2 regions of the Polaromonas sp. CG_9.11 genome follow, and region 2 is predicted to be linked to the other one. Evidence: riboswitches for the same ligand, from Rfam matches in the RefSeq annotation. Region 2 holds a riboswitch; the other holds the start of a gene.
What was found. Region 2 has a riboswitch for S-adenosylhomocysteine ahead of metH (methionine synthase). Riboswitches for the same ligand answer to the same signal wherever they lie in the genome.
Positions count from the first base shown of each region.

Region 1: another riboswitch for S-adenosylhomocysteine. It lies ahead of ahcY (adenosylhomocysteinase); the one in region 2 lies ahead of metH (methionine synthase).

Region 1 covers NZ_JADOVE010000007.1:114,047-120,513, reverse strand. The annotation lists gene metF (methylenetetrahydrofolate reductase [NAD(P)H]) at 1-17, opposite strand, end outside; gene IWX85_RS07935 (TlyA family RNA methyltransferase) at 28-1,068, opposite strand; gene ahcY (adenosylhomocysteinase) at 1,207-2,643, opposite strand; S-adenosyl-L-homocysteine riboswitch at 2,743-2,817, opposite strand; gene IWX85_RS07925 (HAD family hydrolase) at 2,889-3,710, shown strand; gene IWX85_RS07920 (tripartite tricarboxylate transporter substrate binding protein) at 3,728-4,705, opposite strand; partial or broken gene IWX85_RS07915 (class I SAM-dependent DNA methyltransferase) at 4,866-5,983, opposite strand; partial or broken gene IWX85_RS07910 (IS630 family transposase) at 6,274-6,467, opposite strand, start outside.
Region 2 covers NZ_JADOVE010000006.1:48,522-58,923, reverse strand. The annotation lists gene IWX85_RS06780 (SMP-30/gluconolactonase/LRE family protein) at 89-1,015, opposite strand; gene IWX85_RS06775 (ammonium transporter) at 1,159-2,715, opposite strand; gene glnK (P-II family nitrogen regulator) at 2,750-3,088, opposite strand; gene IWX85_RS06765 (YifB family Mg chelatase-like AAA ATPase) at 3,426-4,970, shown strand; gene metH (methionine synthase) at 5,098-7,929, opposite strand; S-adenosyl-L-homocysteine riboswitch at 7,944-8,035, opposite strand; gene IWX85_RS06755 (cyclic nucleotide-binding domain-containing protein) at 8,102-8,686, shown strand; gene IWX85_RS06750 (homocysteine S-methyltransferase family protein) at 8,828-9,874, opposite strand; gene recQ (DNA helicase RecQ) at 10,133-10,402, shown strand, end outside.

The DNA.
Region 1 (6,467 bases), on a different contig from region 2:
CTGACCGGAATGTTCATTGCGGGCTTTCTAGTCGCTGGTGGCGTTGTCGTCGGCTTTCTTGCCGCGCCGCTTGGCCGGGCCATGCTGGCCGGCATGCGCGGCCTCGGCCGCCTCGGAGTCTTCGTGCGGCTCGCGGGAGGCGCGCATTTCGCTGCGCGACACGCGCTTGGCAACTTGTCGTTTTGGCGCGGCGGCCAGTGGCTGGTCTTCGCCTTCTACTTCGTGGCCCTTCTGGGCATGGATGAAGAATTCGCGGTTGCCGTCGCCGCCGGCAATCGGCGACGCCAGCCAGCCCTTGACCTCCAGCCCCAAAGCGGCACAGGCATCGCGCAGGCGCTTTTCCACAAACTCGAAATGCACCGCGTCGCGCACGATGCCGCCCTTGCCGATCTGGCCGGGCTGCAGCTCGAACTGCGGCTTGACCAGCATCAACAGCTGGCCGTCGGCCTTGAGCAGGCGCGCCACGGCGGGCAGCACCAGCGTCAGCGAGATAAAGGACAGGTCGCCTGTCAGGAAGTCGAACACCGGATCGAACCCGTCCATGTCCTGGTCGCTGTAGCCGTCTTCCTCGACATCGGCAAACGCATCGTCACCCAGGCTGCGGCCATGCAAGGCGCGGCGGTAATGCTCGCTCAGTTCGTCGGCTGTCAGCGACCGCGCATTCACCCCCTCGATGCAGACCACGCGCTCGTCGCTGCGCAGGCTGTCGTGCAACTGACCATGGCCGACATCGACACCCACGACCTGCGCAGCGCCGTGCTGCAGCAGGCAGTCGGTGAAGCCGCCGGTGGACTGTCCGATGTCGAGGCAGCGCAGGCCACTCACCTTCAGGCCGGTAGCCTTCAGTGCACCTTCAAGCTTGAGGCCGCCGCGCGAGATGTATTTCGCTTCGGTGGTGTCAAGCAGTTGCAGTTCGGCAGCGGCGGGAATCTCGTCGCCGTTCTTGGCGATTTTTTTCCACGCCACCGCCTCGTCAACCCGCCAGTGCACGCCAGAGGCAATCAGGCGCTGGGCCTGGGAACGGGTGGTGGCATGGCCGTGTTCGACAAGAAATAGATCAGCGCGCATAGGTTCGGGCAACGTCAAGGTTGCGTGCAGGGAAATGAAACTATCATCTTGATAGCTGACAACGCATGCACAGCATGCGCCGGAGGCCAATATGGCTTAAAAACCCCCCGCACCGTGATGCAGGGGACGCCAACCACTTCAATAGCGGTAGGTGTTGGCTTTGTACGGGCCGGCTTTGGACACGCCAATGTACGCGGCCTGCTCGTCGCTCAGTTCGGACAGCATGGCGCCGACCTTTTTCAGGTGCAGGCGGGCGACTTTTTCGTCAAGGTGCTTTGGCAACACATAGACCTTGCCGGCGTCGTATTCAGCCTGTTTGGTGAACAGCTCGATCTGGGCAATCGTCTGGTTGGCAAAGCTCGACGACATCACGAAGCTCGGGTGGCCGGTGCCGCAGCCCAGGTTCACGAGGCGGCCCTTGGCCAGCAGGATGATGCGCTTGCCGTCCGGGAAGATCACATGGTCCACCTGCGGCTTGATTTCTTCCCAGGTGCATTTTTCCAGCGCCACCACGTCGATTTCGTTGTCGAAATGGCCGATGTTGCAAACGATGGCCTGGTCTTTCATGGCCGCCATGTGGTCATAGGTGATGACGTTCTTGTTGCCGGTGGCGGAGACGAAGATGTCGCACTTGTCGGCGGCGTATTCCATGGTCACGACCTTGTAGCCCTCCATGGCGGCTTGCAGCGCGTTGATCGGGTCGATCTCGGTCACCCAGACCTGGGCGCTCAGCGCGCGCAGCGCTTGGGCCGAGCCCTTGCCCACGTCGCCGTAGCCGGCAACCACGGCAACCTTGCCGGCGATCATCACGTCGGTGGCGCGCTTGATGGCATCGACCAGCGACTCGCGGCAGCCGTAGAGGTTGTCGAACTTGGACTTGGTGACCGAATCGTTCACATTGATGGCGCGAAACGCCAGCGTGCCCTTGACCGACATTTCATTCAGGCGCAGCACGCCGGTGGTGGTTTCCTCGGTCACGCCGATGATGTTTTTCAGGCGGCGGCTGTACCAGGTCGGGTCTTTTGCCAGCTTGGCCTTGATGGCGGCGAACAGACAGATTTCCTCTTCGCTGCCGGGCCGGGAGATCACGCTGGCATCGGTTTCAGCCTGGGCGCCCAGGTGCATCAGCAGCGTCGCATCGCCGCCGTCGTCCAGGATCATGTTCGGGCCTTCTTCCGGCGTGCCTTTGTGGCCAGTGAACTCGAAAATGCGGTGCGTGTAGTCCCAGTAATCGGCCAGGGTTTCGCCCTTGATGGCGAACACTGGCGTGCCTTCGGCGGCAATCGCGGCGGCGGCATGGTCCTGCGTCGAGAAAATGTTGCACGATGCCCAGCGCACTTCGGCGCCCAGCGCCTGCAGCGTTTCGATCAGCACGCCGGTCTGGATCGTCATGTGCAGCGAGCCGGTGATGCGTGCGCCTTTGAGCGGCTGGGCAGCGGCAAATTCCTGGCGAATCGCCATCAGGCCGGGCATTTCGGTCTCGGCAATCTTCAGTTCCTTGCGTCCCCACGCGGCCAGGGTCAAGTCGGCGATGATGTGGTCGGTATTCAGGATGGTCTTCAAAACGGCGTTCATTTGGGTCTCTCCAAAATCAGGGTCAAGCGGGCAAAATAGCCACGACCGCAGGGCTTGTGAAGGAAAGTGTGGAATTCACTCACCCGGCATCAAGGCACATGCGGGTGAGCGTGGTTGCAAGAAAAAGTCCTGAGCCTAGACCACATGCCGTGGGTTGCAACGCTCCTCAGGAGAGGGTGCATTGTACAGAACACGTCAAACCAGGCCGCGCATCCCGACAAAAGCCTGCATGCCAAAATGAACCGATGCAAGCACTTGAACACTGGCCAATGGACCGTCGCAGCCGAATCACCGGCGTTTTCACCGACATTGACGACACCCTGACCACCGAAGGCGCCATCACGCCCGACGCGCTGGCTGCACTGACCGCCCTGAAAAGCGCCGGCCTTGACGTCATGGCCATCACCGGCCGGCCAGTGGGCTGGAGCGAACCCTTTGCGCTGGCCTGGCCGGTCGATGCCATCGTGGCCGAGAACGGCGCCGTGGCCTTGGTTAACAATAAAAAAGGCATTTTCCGCACGGCTGGCGGGCGCCAGGCGCTATCAAAAATATACCAATCGGATGCATCAACCCGCGCGGCCAACCTGGCGCGCCTGCAGGCGGTGCTGGCGCGCATCGAGCGCGAACTGCCGGATGCCCGCCGCGCCACCGACTCGCCCGGGCGGGAAACCGACATCGCCATCGACCACAGCGAATTCGAGCACCTGGACATGGCGCAGGTTGCCGATGTGGTGCGCATCATGCGCAGCGAAGGCTTGAATGCCACCGTCAGCTCGATCCACATCAACGGCTGGCTGGGCGACCACGACAAGCTGCAGGGCGCGGGCTGGATCGTTCGCGAGTTGCTGGGACGCGACCTGGAAGCCGAAAGGGACCGCTGGGTTTACGTCGGCGACTCGACCAACGACCAGCGGATGTTCGAGGCCTTCGGCAACAGCATCGGCGTGGCCAATGTGCGGCGCTTTGAGGCGCAGCTCAGCCACCTGCCGCGCTACATCACCCGGGGCGAGCGCGGCGCCGGCTTTGCCGAAGTGGCGGCGGCCGTGCTGGCAGCCCGTACCGCTTGAAGCGGTAGCGGACCGCGTCAGGACGGCTTGCCCAGCCCCAGCTTTTCGACCAGCGCCTTTTCCTTCAGGAAGGTTTCCTGCGCAAACTTGCTGTAGTCGGCCGTGCCCATGTAGTTGGGCTGCATGTCGTAGCGGCCCAGCGCCGTCACGTAGCTGGGTTCTTCCATGGCTTTCTTGAACGCATCGTGCAGCCGCCTGACCACCTCGGGCGGCGTGTTCTTGGGCGCGCCAATGCCGAAGGGCGAGTTCTGCACAATGTCGTAGCCCAGTTCCTTGAGCGTCGGCGCATTCGGAAACTTGTCCAGCCGCTTGTCGCCCCAGGTGTTGAGCACCCGCAGCTTGCCGGCCTCGACCTGCGGCGCAAAGCCGGTGCTGTCGGCCGCCGCCATCAGCTGGCCGCTGAGCACCGCCAGCATGAGGTCGGCGCTGCCCTTGTAGGGAATGTGCTGCAGTTCGATGCCGGCCTTTTGCGCGATCAGCTCGGTGGTCAGGTGCGGACTGGTCAGCGTGCCGGTCGAGCCGTAGGTCAGCTTGCCCGGATTGGCCTTGGCATAGGCGACCAAGTCGGCCCAGGTCTTGAACGGCGAGTCGGCCGGCACGACGATGCCAAAGGCATAGCCGGTGATGTTGAGCACATAGCTGATGTCCTTGACCGGGTCCCAGTTGATCTTGGTGGTGTAGGGCAGGCGGAACACGCCCAGCGGAATCTGCGCGAGCGTGTAGCCGTCGGCTGGCGCGGTCTGCAGCTGCTGCGCCGGCAGCGTGCCGCCGGCACCGGGCTTGTTGTCGATGATGACCGGCTGGCCGAGGATTTTCGACGCGTTTTCGGCCAGCGAGCGCATGGTGATGTCGGTCGGCCCACCGGCTGGAAAGGCAACGATGAGCTTGATCGGCCGGACCGGAAAGCCCTGGGCCTGGGCGAAGGCGGCGCCCAGCGAACCCAGCGCGGGAACGGCCAGGACGGCAGCGGATTGGAGTAGTTGGCGGCGTTGCATGTAAGCGTCTCCTTAAAAGTCTGGCGGTTGGCGAAACCCTGATGATGCGTCACCTTGGCTCCAACCACATCAGGGCAACACCTGAAGCGCTGTCACCTGCGCGTCAGCTGGTTTTACAAGCCTTTCAGGGCTTTTGCGCAATGGGCGCAGGTGTAAGCAGCTATTTTGTTGATAGCGCCTGATCGTTCGTGGTCGGCAGCCCTGCCGCCACGTCCCGGAACGCTGCCAGCGCCGCTTCCAGGTGGTCGATGATTTTTTGCTGCAGCACATCGGGTGGCGGCAGGTCGTCGAGGTTGTCCAGCGTGTCGCCCTTGAGCCAGAAAATGTCCAGACTGGCATTGTCCCTTGCCACCAGTTCGGCATACGAATAGCGTTTGAATCGTTCGGTCTCAGTGCGCTGGTGGCGGTTTGCCGTGCGATAGCCGGTGATGAAATCCTGCAAGTCTTCAACTTTCAGCGTGCGGGTTTTCAGCGTGAAATGCTTGTTGGTGCGCAGGTCATAGAACCACACACCTTGGGTATGCACCTTGCCGTCTTTCGGCTTGGCATCAAAAAACACCACATTGGCCTTCACGCCCTGGGCGTAAAAAATCCCGGTCGGCAGGCGAAGCACGGGGTGAACGTCGCAGGTTTCGAGCAGCTTGCGGCGGATTTTCTCGCCCGCACCGCCCTCGAACAACACGTTGTCGGGCAGCACCACCGCCGCCTGGCCGTTGGTTTCAGGAGGGTGACGATGTGCTGCAAGAAGTTCAGCTGCTTGTTCGACGTGGTTTCCCAGAAATCCTGCTGTTCGCAGGTCAGCGCATCGCGGTCCTCGTCGCCCGCGGCATTGGTGATGGTCATGCTGCTCTTCTTGCCGAACAGCGGATTCGCCAGCACATAGTCAAAGCGCGCGCCGGGATCGGCAATCAGCGCATCGGCGCGGTCCACCGTCGGCTCGCCAGTCAGGTCGCCAATGTTGGGCAAGAACAGGTTCATCAGGCACATGCGCCGCGTACCCGCCACGATCTCGTTACCGTGAAAGGTCTTGTCACGCAAAAATTCGGCGGCTTTGCGGTTCAGCCTTTGCGCCAGCAGCCACTGCTGCGCGCCCAGAAAAAAGCCGCCCGAGCCGCAGGCCGGGTCGGCAATGGTTTTCAATGGCTCCGGCCGTACGCATTCGACTATCGCCTGGATCAGCGCGCGCGGCGTGAAGTACTGGCCTGCGCCGCTCTTGGTGTCTTCGGCGTTCTTTTGCAGCAGGCCTTCGTACAGGTCGCCCTTGGTGTCGGTGTCCATGCCGACCCAGCTGTCGGCGTCGATCAGCTGCACCAGCCGCGACAGCTTGGCCGGGTCCTGGATCTTGTTTTGCGCCTTGAAGAAAATTGCGCCCAGCATGCCTTTCTCGGGGCCCAACCGGTGCAGCGTGGCCAGGTACTGCGCCTCCAGCGGCTCGCCCACCTTGGCTTTCAGCGTGGGCCAGTCGTAGCCTTTGGGGATATGCGTGTCGCGCTTGTACGGTTCTTGCGCGTACTCGTGCGCCATTTTCAGGAACAGCAGGCAGGTCAGCTGCTCCAGGTAGTCGCCATGATCCGGTCCGCCTTGCGCTCGCTCACGCACAGCATGGCCGCGATGTCGCAGGTGCGGGGACGCTCGGCGCGACCCCCCGGCTTGGTCGCAGTTGAGCAGTATCAAGGCATTGATGACCTTGGACGCTGCGTGCGTGCCCTTGCCTGCGATGCCCTGCAACTCGGCTCTTTCCTGCTCTGACAAGGTGACTTTG
Region 2 (10,402 bases):
GCCCCAAAACGCTATCAATAATATAGCTATATATGCAATATCGGCGTGCGCAAACACCTTTTTTTATCGATAAACAGCAGGTGGGTCTTCAATCCGTGAAGAAATTCACCGGCAGCCCCGGCACCTCGACCGGCATCGAAAAAATGCAGCCTGAATCAGGCCAGCGTTTTAGCTCGTCCGACGGACGGCTATGGCGCGCGGTCGTGAGGTAAAGCGTCCGGAGGTCGGCGCCGCCAAAGCAGGGCATGGTCGGGCATGGCGCAGGCACCGCGAACACGGCCAGCAGCTCGCCGGCGGGCGACAGCTTGAGCAGCCGCCCGCCTTCATACATGGCGACGTAATAGTTGCCTTCTGCATCGACCGCCGCGCCGTCAGGCCGGCCGCCATAACCGGGCCTGCCCGGCTGCCAGCCTTCGGGTTTGCCGGGCCATGAATGAAACACCCGCTCACGGCTCAGGGTGTTGCTGGCGGCATGCCAGTCCCAGGCGCGGACCGCATGGCGCGGCGTGTCGGCCCAGTACAGGGTGGCTGCGTCGGGCGACCAGGCCAGGCCATTGGCCGTGGTGGCGTCGGCCGCCTTCACGTCGAGGACCGGCGGGCGGCCGCCCCGGGCGTCCAGGCAAAAAAGCTGCGCGCGGGCGGCGTCGCGCGGTTCATAAATGGTGCCGGCCCAGAAGCGGCCCAGCGGATCGGCCTTGCCGTCGTTGAAGCGCGTGGTGGCCGGGTCGTGCAGCGCGGGGGCGAGCAGCGCCAGCTCACCGCCCCAGTGCCGGGCGCGGTAGATGCCGTCGCGCAGGGCAATGACCAGGCCGGTGCCTTGGGCGTTGCTGCGGGCCGGTGCGATGCAGCCGGGCTCGGACGGCAGGCTCCAGCGCTCGACGCTGCCGTCCGAGCCTGTTGACCGGCAGACCTGCCGGGCGGGAATGTCCACCCAGTACAGGCGCTGCTCGTCCGGGTGCCAAAACGGGGATTCACCCAGTTCGCTGGGCTGTGAAATGGCGATTTGCCAGGGCATGCTTTTCTCCTTGGGCCGTGTGGTTCAGCGAAGGGGTCGGCCACGACTGCGACTGTAGCGGCAAAAAAAAAGCCCGCTGGCGAGATACCAGCGGGCCAAACTTCCCCAAGAGACTTCTGTCAGCTTCTCAACCCAAGCACTCTTTACCGGTTGTAGGCGGTTTCGCCGTGCGAGGTGATGTCCAGCCCTTCGCGCTCGTCTTCTTCGTTGACACGCAGGCCGATGGTCAGGTCCACGATCTTGTAGGCGATGAACGACACAACACCCGACCACACCACCGTGATCAGCACGGCCTTGGCCTGGATCCACACTTGCGAGACGATCGAGTAGTCGGCGGCAGCGATGCCGGTGGCCGTCACCCAGTCGGCCACAAAGCCGGGGCCGCCCAAGGCCGGCGAGTTGAACACGCCGGTCAGCAGCGCGCCGACGATGCCGCCCACGCCATGCACGCCGAACACGTCGAGCGAGTCGTCGGCGCCGAGCAGCTTCTTCAGGCCATGCACGCCCCAGAGGCAGGCAAAACCGGCGACAAAGCCAATCACCAGGCCGCCGCCGATGCCGACGTTGCCGGCTGCCGGGGTGATGGCCACGAGGCCGGCCACGGCGCCCGAGGCAGCGCCCAGCATCGACGCCTTGCCGCGCATCAGCGCCTCGCCGAGGCACCAGGCCAGCACGGCTGCGGCCGTTGCGCCCAGCGTGTTGATGAAGGCCAGGGCGGCAAAGCCGTTGGCTTCCAAGGCCGAGCCGGCATTGAAACCGAACCAGCCCACCCACAGCAGCGAGGCACCGACCATGGTCAGCGTCAGGCTGTGCGGCGCCATGGCTTCCTTGCCATAGCCGATGCGCTTGCCGACCATGAAGGCGCCGACCAGGCCGGCCACGGCTGCATTGATGTGCACCACGGTGCCGCCGGCAAAGTCCAGCGCGCCCGACTGCCAGATGTAGCCGGCCTTGCCGTTCATCGCATCGACCACTTCCTTGCCGGTGTAGGCATCAGGCCCCATCCAGAACCAGACCATGTGCGCCATCGGCGCATAGCTGAAGGTGAACCAGATCACCATGAAGAGCAGCACGGCGGAGAACTTGATGCGCTCGGCGAAGGCGCCGACGATCAGGGTGCAGGTGATGCCGGCGAAGGTGGCCTGGAAGGCGGCAAAGACGATCTCGGGGATCACGACGCCTTTGCTGAACGTGGCCGCGCTGGCAAACGTGCCCGCGGCGTTGTCCCAGATGCCTTTCATGAACAACCGGTCAAAGCCGCCGATGAAAGCGCTGCCCTCGGTGAAGGCCAGGCTGTAGCCGTAGATGAACCAGAGCACGACGATCAATGAGAACGTCACCATGACCTGCATCAGCACCGACAGCATGTTCTTGCTGCGCACCAGGCCGCCGTAGAACAGCGCCAGGCCAGGCACGACCATCAATATCACCAGGATTGTCGAGACCATCATCCAGGCCGTGTCGCCCTTGTTGGGAACAGGGGCCGGCGCAGCGGCGGCCTCGGCGCCCGGAGCTGCTGTGGCGGCGGCAGGTGCGGCCGCGGCAGCGGGCACGGTGGGTGCGGCGGCGGCATCGGGACTGGCTTCAGCCGGGGCAGATGCGGCAGCGGCAGGCGCCTGTGCCGGGGTCTGCGCCAGAGCGAATGCGCCCGTGCCCAGCAAGCTCAGTCCCAGCAGGAGGGAAGCAATCATTTTTTTCATGGCAATGTTTCTCTTTTTTTTCAGGGGAGTGATGTCAGAGCGCTTCCTTGCCGGTTTCGCCGGTGCGGATGCGCACGACCTGCTCAAGGTCGTACACAAAAACCTTGCCGTCGCCGATCTTGCCGGTGCGGGCCGAGGTTTCGATGGCTTCAATCACGCGTTCCACCAGGTCATCGGACACAGCCGCTTCGATCTTGACCTTGGGCAAGAAGTCGACGACGTACTCGGCGCCCCGGTACAGCTCGGTATGGCCCTTCTGACGGCCAAAGCCCTTGACCTCGGTCACGGTGATGCCCTGCACGCCCATGCCGGAGAGGGCTTCGCGCACCTCGTCCAGCTTGAACGGTTTGATGATGGCAGTGATGAGTTTCATTTCAGTTTTCCTCCAGGATGAATGACGAGGCAGCAGTCCGATGGCGCTGCCGACGCATTACAGGGTTGTTGTAAGCATCACGTCCAGCGTGTTCTTGATGCGAAAGCGGCCGCTATCAACGAGGGTGACGAAGCTTGATTTCATGGAATCCCCGAAAATTTTTTAAGGTTGGCGGAACTTGTTTAGCAGGGACCGTGCCAGCTATTTTTTGCTCGCCCGAAAACGCTTGGCGGATTTCATCGGCTACCGGGTTACGCTAGAGACTTACAAGCTGTTACGCACCATTTTGATGCAATTGCAACGCACAACATTGATGCATTTATAAGGAAGTCACCGAATGAGCCTGTCTTTAGTGCACAGCCGTGCCTTGCTGGGGCTTGAAGCGCGTCCGGTGTGCGTTGAAGTGCACCTCGCCAACGGCCTGCCGAGTTTCACGCTGGTCGGACTGGCCGATACCGAAGTCAAGGAAGCGCGCGAGCGGGTGCGCTCGGCGATCCAGAATGCCGGGCTGGAATTTCCCGCCAACAAGCGCATCACGGTGAACCTGGCGCCGGCCGACCTGCCCAAGGACTCGGGCCGCTTTGACCTGCCGATTGCGCTGGGCATCCTGGCCGCCAGCGGCCAGATTGACGCGCGCAAGCTGGCGGGGTATGAGTTTGCCGGCGAGCTGTCGCTGGGCGGCGACCTGCGGCCGGTTCGCGGTTCCCTGGCCATGAGCGTGGCCATTGCCCGGCCGGCGCGTGGTACGCCGGAACCGTTGCCCCGGCTGGTGCTGCCCGAAGGCAGCGCGCAGGAGGCCGCGCTGGTGCCGCAAGCCGAGGTGTACCGCGCGCAGCATCTGCTCGACGTGGTCCGGCAGTTTTTGCCAGGCGATGCCCTTCCCGAAGCCGGTGACGGCTGGACGCGCGTGGCGTCCACCGCGCCGTCACGGCAGCCTGCCTATCCAGACCTGGCCGATGTCAAGGGCCAGGCCGCCGCCCGCCGCGCGCTGGAAATTGCAGCGGCCGGCGGGCACAGCCTTTTGATGGTCGGCGCGCCGGGTTCGGGCAAGTCGATGCTGGCGCAGCGCTTTGCCGGCCTGCTGCCGGCCATGACGACGGAGGAAGCACTGGAAACCGCTGCCGTCGCCTCGCTGGGCGGGCGCTTCACGCTGGACCACTGGGCTGTGCGTCCGACCTGCGCGCCGCACCACACAGCCAGCGCGGTGGCGCTGGTGGGCGGCGGCTCGCCACCACGCCCGGGTGAAATCTCGCTGGCGCACCGGGGCGTGCTGTTTCTGGACGAGCTTCCGGAGTTTCCCCGCGCCGCACTGGAAGCGCTGCGCGAACCGCTGGAGTCGGGCCACATCACGATTTCGCGTGCCGCGCAGCGCGCGGAATTCCCGGCACGCTTCCAGCTGATCGCTGCCATGAACCCCTGCCCCTGCGGCTACCTGGGCTCCAGACTGCGCGCCTGCCGCTGCTCGCCCGAGGTCGTGTCACGCTACCAGGGAAAGCTCAGCGGGCCGCTGCTTGACCGCATCGACCTGCATGTGGAAGTCGGCAGCCTGGCCGCCGATGAGCTGGTGAACGCGGCGCCGGGCGAATCCACCGAGGCGGTGCGCAGCCGGGTGGTGCAGGCCAGGGAACGCGCGATGGCCCGGCAGGGCAGCGCCAACCAGGCGCTCGACGGCCAGGCCATCGATGCGCAGTGCCAGCTGGACCCGGCAGCGGCCAAGTTCCTCAATGTGGCGGCAACGCGGCTGGGCTGGTCAGGCCGGGGCATTCACCGCTGCCTGAAGGTGGCGCGCACCATTGCCGACCTGGCCGGCGCCAAAACCGTGCAGGTGACGCATGTGGCCGAGGCGGTGCAGTACCGGCGCGCATTGAAGGCGGCGCACTGAAAGACGGCGTGGTTCCGGCTCGCACGGGCAGCGCGAACCCGACGCGAAGCTGCCGGCTGGAGGGCAGCACTGCAGGTGCGGTGCGCGTTTGCGTTTGCGTTTGCGTTTGCGTTTGCGTTTGCGGAAATTACAGGTTGGGCGCCAGCAGGCGCTGCAGGTCTTCGGCCCGGGTGCCGCGACGCTGGGCGAGGTCCTGGAGCTGGTCATCGCCAATCTTGCCGACGCTGAAATAGGTGCTCTCGGGATGGCTCAGGTAAAAACCGCTGACACTGGCCGCAGGCGTCATGGCCAGGCTTTCCGTCAGCGCCATGCCGATGTCGTCGGCGTGGAGCAACGCGAACATTTCCTTCTTAGCACTGTGGTCCGGGCAGGCCGGGTAGCCGGGTGCGGGGCGGATGCCCTGGTATTTTTCAGCAATCAGCGCGTCCTTGTCGAGCGACTCGGCCGGCACGTAGCCCCACAAATCCTGCCGGACCCGCTGGTGCAGGGCTTCGGCAAAAGCTTCGGCCAGGCGGTCGGCGAGCGACTTGAACATGATCGATGAATAGTCGTCATGCTCGGCCACGAACTGCTTTTCCTTTTTCTCGGCGCCCAGGCCGGCGGTGACGGCAAAAACACCGATGTAATCGGCAATTTTTGAGCTATTTTGGCCCTTTACGCCCACTGCAAGGGCGCGAGAAGCTATCAATTCAGGCGTCAGCAGCTTGGGCGCGACAAAGTCGGACAGGCAGCGGCTGGGGCGCATCACGCCGTCAACGGCTGTTTTTTCGGTCTGCTGGCGCAGGCCGTTCCAGGTCATGGCGACTTCGCTGCGCGACTCGTCGGTGTAGATCTCGATGTCGTCGCCGACGCTGTTGGCCGGCAGCAGGGCCATCACGCCGTTGGCGGTGAGCCAGCGGCCCTCGATCAGCCGCTTGAGCATGCGCCTGGCGTCGGCATAGACGCGCACCGCTTCGACGCCAACCACCTCGTCCTTCAGGATCGCCGGGAACGGGCCGGCCAGGTCCCAGGTCTGGAAGAACGGTCCCCAGTCGATGAACTCGGCGAGTTCGGCCAGGTCAAAATTCTTGAACACACGCCGGCCAACGAATTTGGGCACGGGGGGCGTGTAGCTGGCCCAGTCCATCACCGTGGCATTGGCGCGCGCCTTGGCCAGTGGCCACATCGGCACCTGCTTTTTGTTGGCGTGCTGGGTGCGCACCTTGTCGTAGTCGGCGTTCAGCTCGGCGATGTATTTGGCGGCGTTGTCAGACAGCAGGCTTTGCGCCACGCTGACGCTGCGCGAAGCATCGGGCACGTACACCACCGGGCCTTCGTAGTGCGGCGAAATCTTCACCGCCGTGTGCACGCGGCTGCAGGTGGCGCCGCCAATCAGCAGCGGAATGTTGTTGAGGCGGAAATGGTCGTCCTTTTGCATCTCGCTGGCGACGTACTGCATTTCCTCCAGGCTGGGCGTGATCAGTCCCGACAGGCCGACGATGTCGGCGCCCTCGGCCTTGGCCAGCGCCAGAATCTCGTGGCACGGCACCATCACGCCCATGTTCACCACTTCAAAGTTGTTGCACTGCAGCACCACCGTGACGATGTTCTTGCCGATGTCGTGCACGTCGCCCTTGACGGTGGCGATGATGATCTTCCCCTTGGTCTTGACGTCGCCGCCGGCGGCCTGCAGCACCAGCTTTTCGGCCTCGATGTAGGGCAGCAGGTGCGCCACGGCCTGCTTCATCACGCGGGCGCTTTTGACCACCTGCGGCAGGAACATCTTGCCCTGGCCAAACAGGTCGCCAACGACGTTCATGCCGTCCATCAGCGGGCCTTCGATGACATGCAGCGGCCGTCCGTCGCCGGCAAGGATCGCCTGGTACATCTCTTCGGTGTCTTCGGTGATGAACTCGTTCAGGCCATGCACCAGTGCGTGCGACAGCCGCGCGCGTATCGGCAGTGCGCGCCATTCGTATTTCTTGCTGTCGTCGCGCGCACCGCTCTTGGCCGTTTCGGCCACTTCAATCAGGCGCTCGCCGGGCGTCAGGTGTTCCTCGCCGTCCTTGTAGACGGGCTGGCGATTCAGCACCACGTCCTCGACGCGCTCGCGCAGCACCGGCTCCAGGTCGTCGTAGACGCCCATCATGCCGGCGTTGACGATGCCCATGTCCATGCCGGCCTGGATCGCGTGGTACAGAAAGACCGTGTGAATCGCTTCGCGCACCGGGTCGTTGCCACGAAAGCTGAAGGACACGTTGGACACGCCGCCCGAGACCTTGGCGCCGGGCAGGTTGGCCTTGATCCAGCGGGTGGCGTTGATGAAGTCGACCGCGTAGTTGTTGTGCTCGTCGATGCCGGTGGCAATGGCAAAGATGTTGGGGTCAAAAATGATGTCTTCGGGCGCAAAGCCGATCTCGTCGACCAGCACGCGGTAGGCGCGCTCGCAAATGGTGATTTTTCGCTCGTAGGTGTCAGCCTGGCCCTGCTCGTCAAACGCCATGACGACGGCAGCGGCGCCGTAACGCTTGAGCAGCTTGGCCTGCTGCTTGAAGCCCTCAATGCCCTCCTTCATCGAAATCGAGTTGACGATGCCCTTGCCCTGGATGCAGCGCAGTCCGGCCTCGATCACACTCCACTTGGAGCTGTCGATCATGATGGGCACGCGCGCAATGTCAGGCTCGCCGGCGATCAGGTTCAGGAAACGCACCATGGCGGCCTGGCTGTCGAGCATGGCCTCGTCCATGTTGATGTCGATGATTTGCGCACCGTTTTCGACCTGCTGGCGGGCAACTGTCAGCGCCTGTTCATAGTCGCCGTTCAAAATCATGCGGGCGAAAGCCTTGGAGCCGGTGACATTGGTGCGCTCGCCGATGTTGACGAACAGAGAATCGGCGCCAACCGTGACCGGCTCCAGGCCGGACAGCTTCATGGGCGGGACATGCGGGGCGAGTTGCGGGGTAGTTTGAATTGCGGACATGGCTCACCTTGGAACAAAGGTGAGCGTCGTTGCCAAAAAGAACGCTTTGCGCCCTGTTTACCCAAGCCTGACGAAACGATGTTTCGCTGCAACGCTCCTTGAGTTAAGCTCGATTTTAAGCACCAATGTCGGCAGGCAGGTTGCCAGCGATCAAATTCCACCGGGTTGACCCATGCTAAGCACCTTCTTCAGAAAAAAAAGCGTCCCTTCGGCAGGTCCACGGCACGACGCCACCGAAGGCTCGGAAGCGGCCGACCTGGCAGCCCAGTTGCTGGTGGCGCCCACAGCCCTGATGCAGCTGACGATGCCAGAGGCGCGCATGGTGGTGCGCTACATGCAGCCGCAAATCGTGGCCAAAGGCACGGTCTTCATCCGCGAAGGCGATGCCCGCGACACCGGATTCCTGATGCTGCTGCTCAATGGCGAAGTGACGGTGGAAACACTGGTGGTCAGCCGCGTCGAACCCATCGTCATCACTGTGCTGGGCCCGGGCAGCCTGATTGGCGAGCTGGGCATGTTCGACGGCCTGCCCCGCTACGCCAGCTGTGTTGCCGCCACGCAGTTGCGCTGCGCCATCCTGACGCGCGAGGCCCTGAACCGTCTGATGGAGGAAAACCCCGGAGTTGCTGCCAAACTGCTGCTGGCCGTGTCGCTGCGCATTGGAACGCGCCTGCGCGAGGTGACCGGCAAGCTCAAGATGTACGTCCAGCTGACACAGGCGATGGAGCAGGAGATTGGATCACGGCCCGACGCTTGAATCCGTTTTCAAATCAGTCCGAGATCAGGCGCAAAGCTGCAGCCTGTGTGGCAGCACCCCAAGGCAAAGCAACGCCACACCGGATGGGTCGGCAAGCATGCGCCGTCACCGCCAGAGCGGCGCCGCAGGCTCAGCCAGCCCTCAAGCCGCTTCGGCGTAGAAAACACCGCGCTGCAGCTTGCGACCGCCGACCAGCGCTACTGACCGGGCAATCGCCTGAATATGTTCGGGCGTGGTGCCGCAACACCCGCCCACAATGTTGACCAGCCCTTCGGCGGCAAACTCGTGCAGCAGGCGCGAAGTCACGTCAGGCGTTTCGTCAAAACCGGTGTCGCTCATCGGATTGGGCAGGCCGGCATTCGGATAGCAGCTGATGAAGGTGTCGGGTGCGGCCTTGGCCAGCTCCTGGATGTAGGGGCGCATCAGCGCCGCGCCCAGCGCGCAGTTCAGGCCCACGGCCAGCGGCTCGGCGTGGCGCACGCTGTGCCAGAAGGCGGTCACCGTCTGGCCGCTCAGGATGCGGCCCGAGGCATCGGTCACCGTGCCGCTGATGATCAGTGGCAGGCGTTCGCCCGAATTGTCAAAATACTCGTCGATGGCAAACAGCGCCGCCTTGGCATTGAGCGTGTCGAAAATCGTCTCCACCATCAGCACGTCGCTGCCGCCCCTGACCAGCGCCTCGGTCTGCTCGTAATAGGCTTTGCGAAGTTCCTCGAAACTGGTGTTGCGCGCACTCGCGTCGTTCACGTCGGGGCTGATGCTGGCGGTCTTGGGCGTGGGACCGAGCGTACCGACGACAAAGCGCGGCTTGTCGGGCGTTGAAAACTTGTCACAGGCGGCACGGGCCAGCCGCGCCGATTCATGGTTCATTTCCAACGCCAGGTCGGCCATGTCGTAATCGGCCTGGGCGATGGTCGTGGCGCCAAAGGTGTTGGTTTCGATCAGGTCGGCACCGGCGGCTAGGTAGCCTTCGTGGATGTCGCGGATCACGTCGGGCCGCGTCAGGCTGAGCAGCTCGTTGTTGCCTTTCACGTCCTTGTGAAAGTCCTTGAAGCGCTCGCCCCGGTACTGCGCTTCATTGAGCTTGAAGCGCTGGATCATGGTGCCCATCGCGCCGTCAAGAATCAAGATGCGTTGCGCCAGAAGGGCGGGGAGTTGTGCGGCGCGGGTGTAGGGTATCGGCTTCATGGCATGCATTTTAGGACGGGGTTCATGGCCGTTGACTTTCCCTGACAATACGGCAATAGCCTGTTGGCGTTGGATGAAGACCAACCTGAACCGGCATCCGGCCAGAATGACGGAGCGCAGCCCCCAGGCAAGCGCTGCAAAGGCTGTTTTTGAAAAAATTGGTTGAAAATGTCTTTTGCGCATGCCTGACTTGCACGAACAGCTATTTTTTTCATAGCGATCCGGATTATTTACACCGCTCACCTGTCTGGCCTGCCCTTGTCCTCATTGCCCATTTCCTCCTCCCAGCCCACGCCGCTGGACGTGCTCGGCCAGGTGTTTGGCTACAGCGACTTTCGTGGTCCGCAGCGGGCCATCGTGGAACACGTCGTTCAAGGCGGCGACGCGCTGGTCCTGATGCCGACCGGCGGCGGCAAGTCGCTGTGCTACCAGATTCCGGCCATCGTGCGGCAAAACGCCGGGCATGGCGTGACCGTCGTGATCTCGCCACTGATTGCGCTGATGCACGACCAGGTCGGCGCGCTGCTC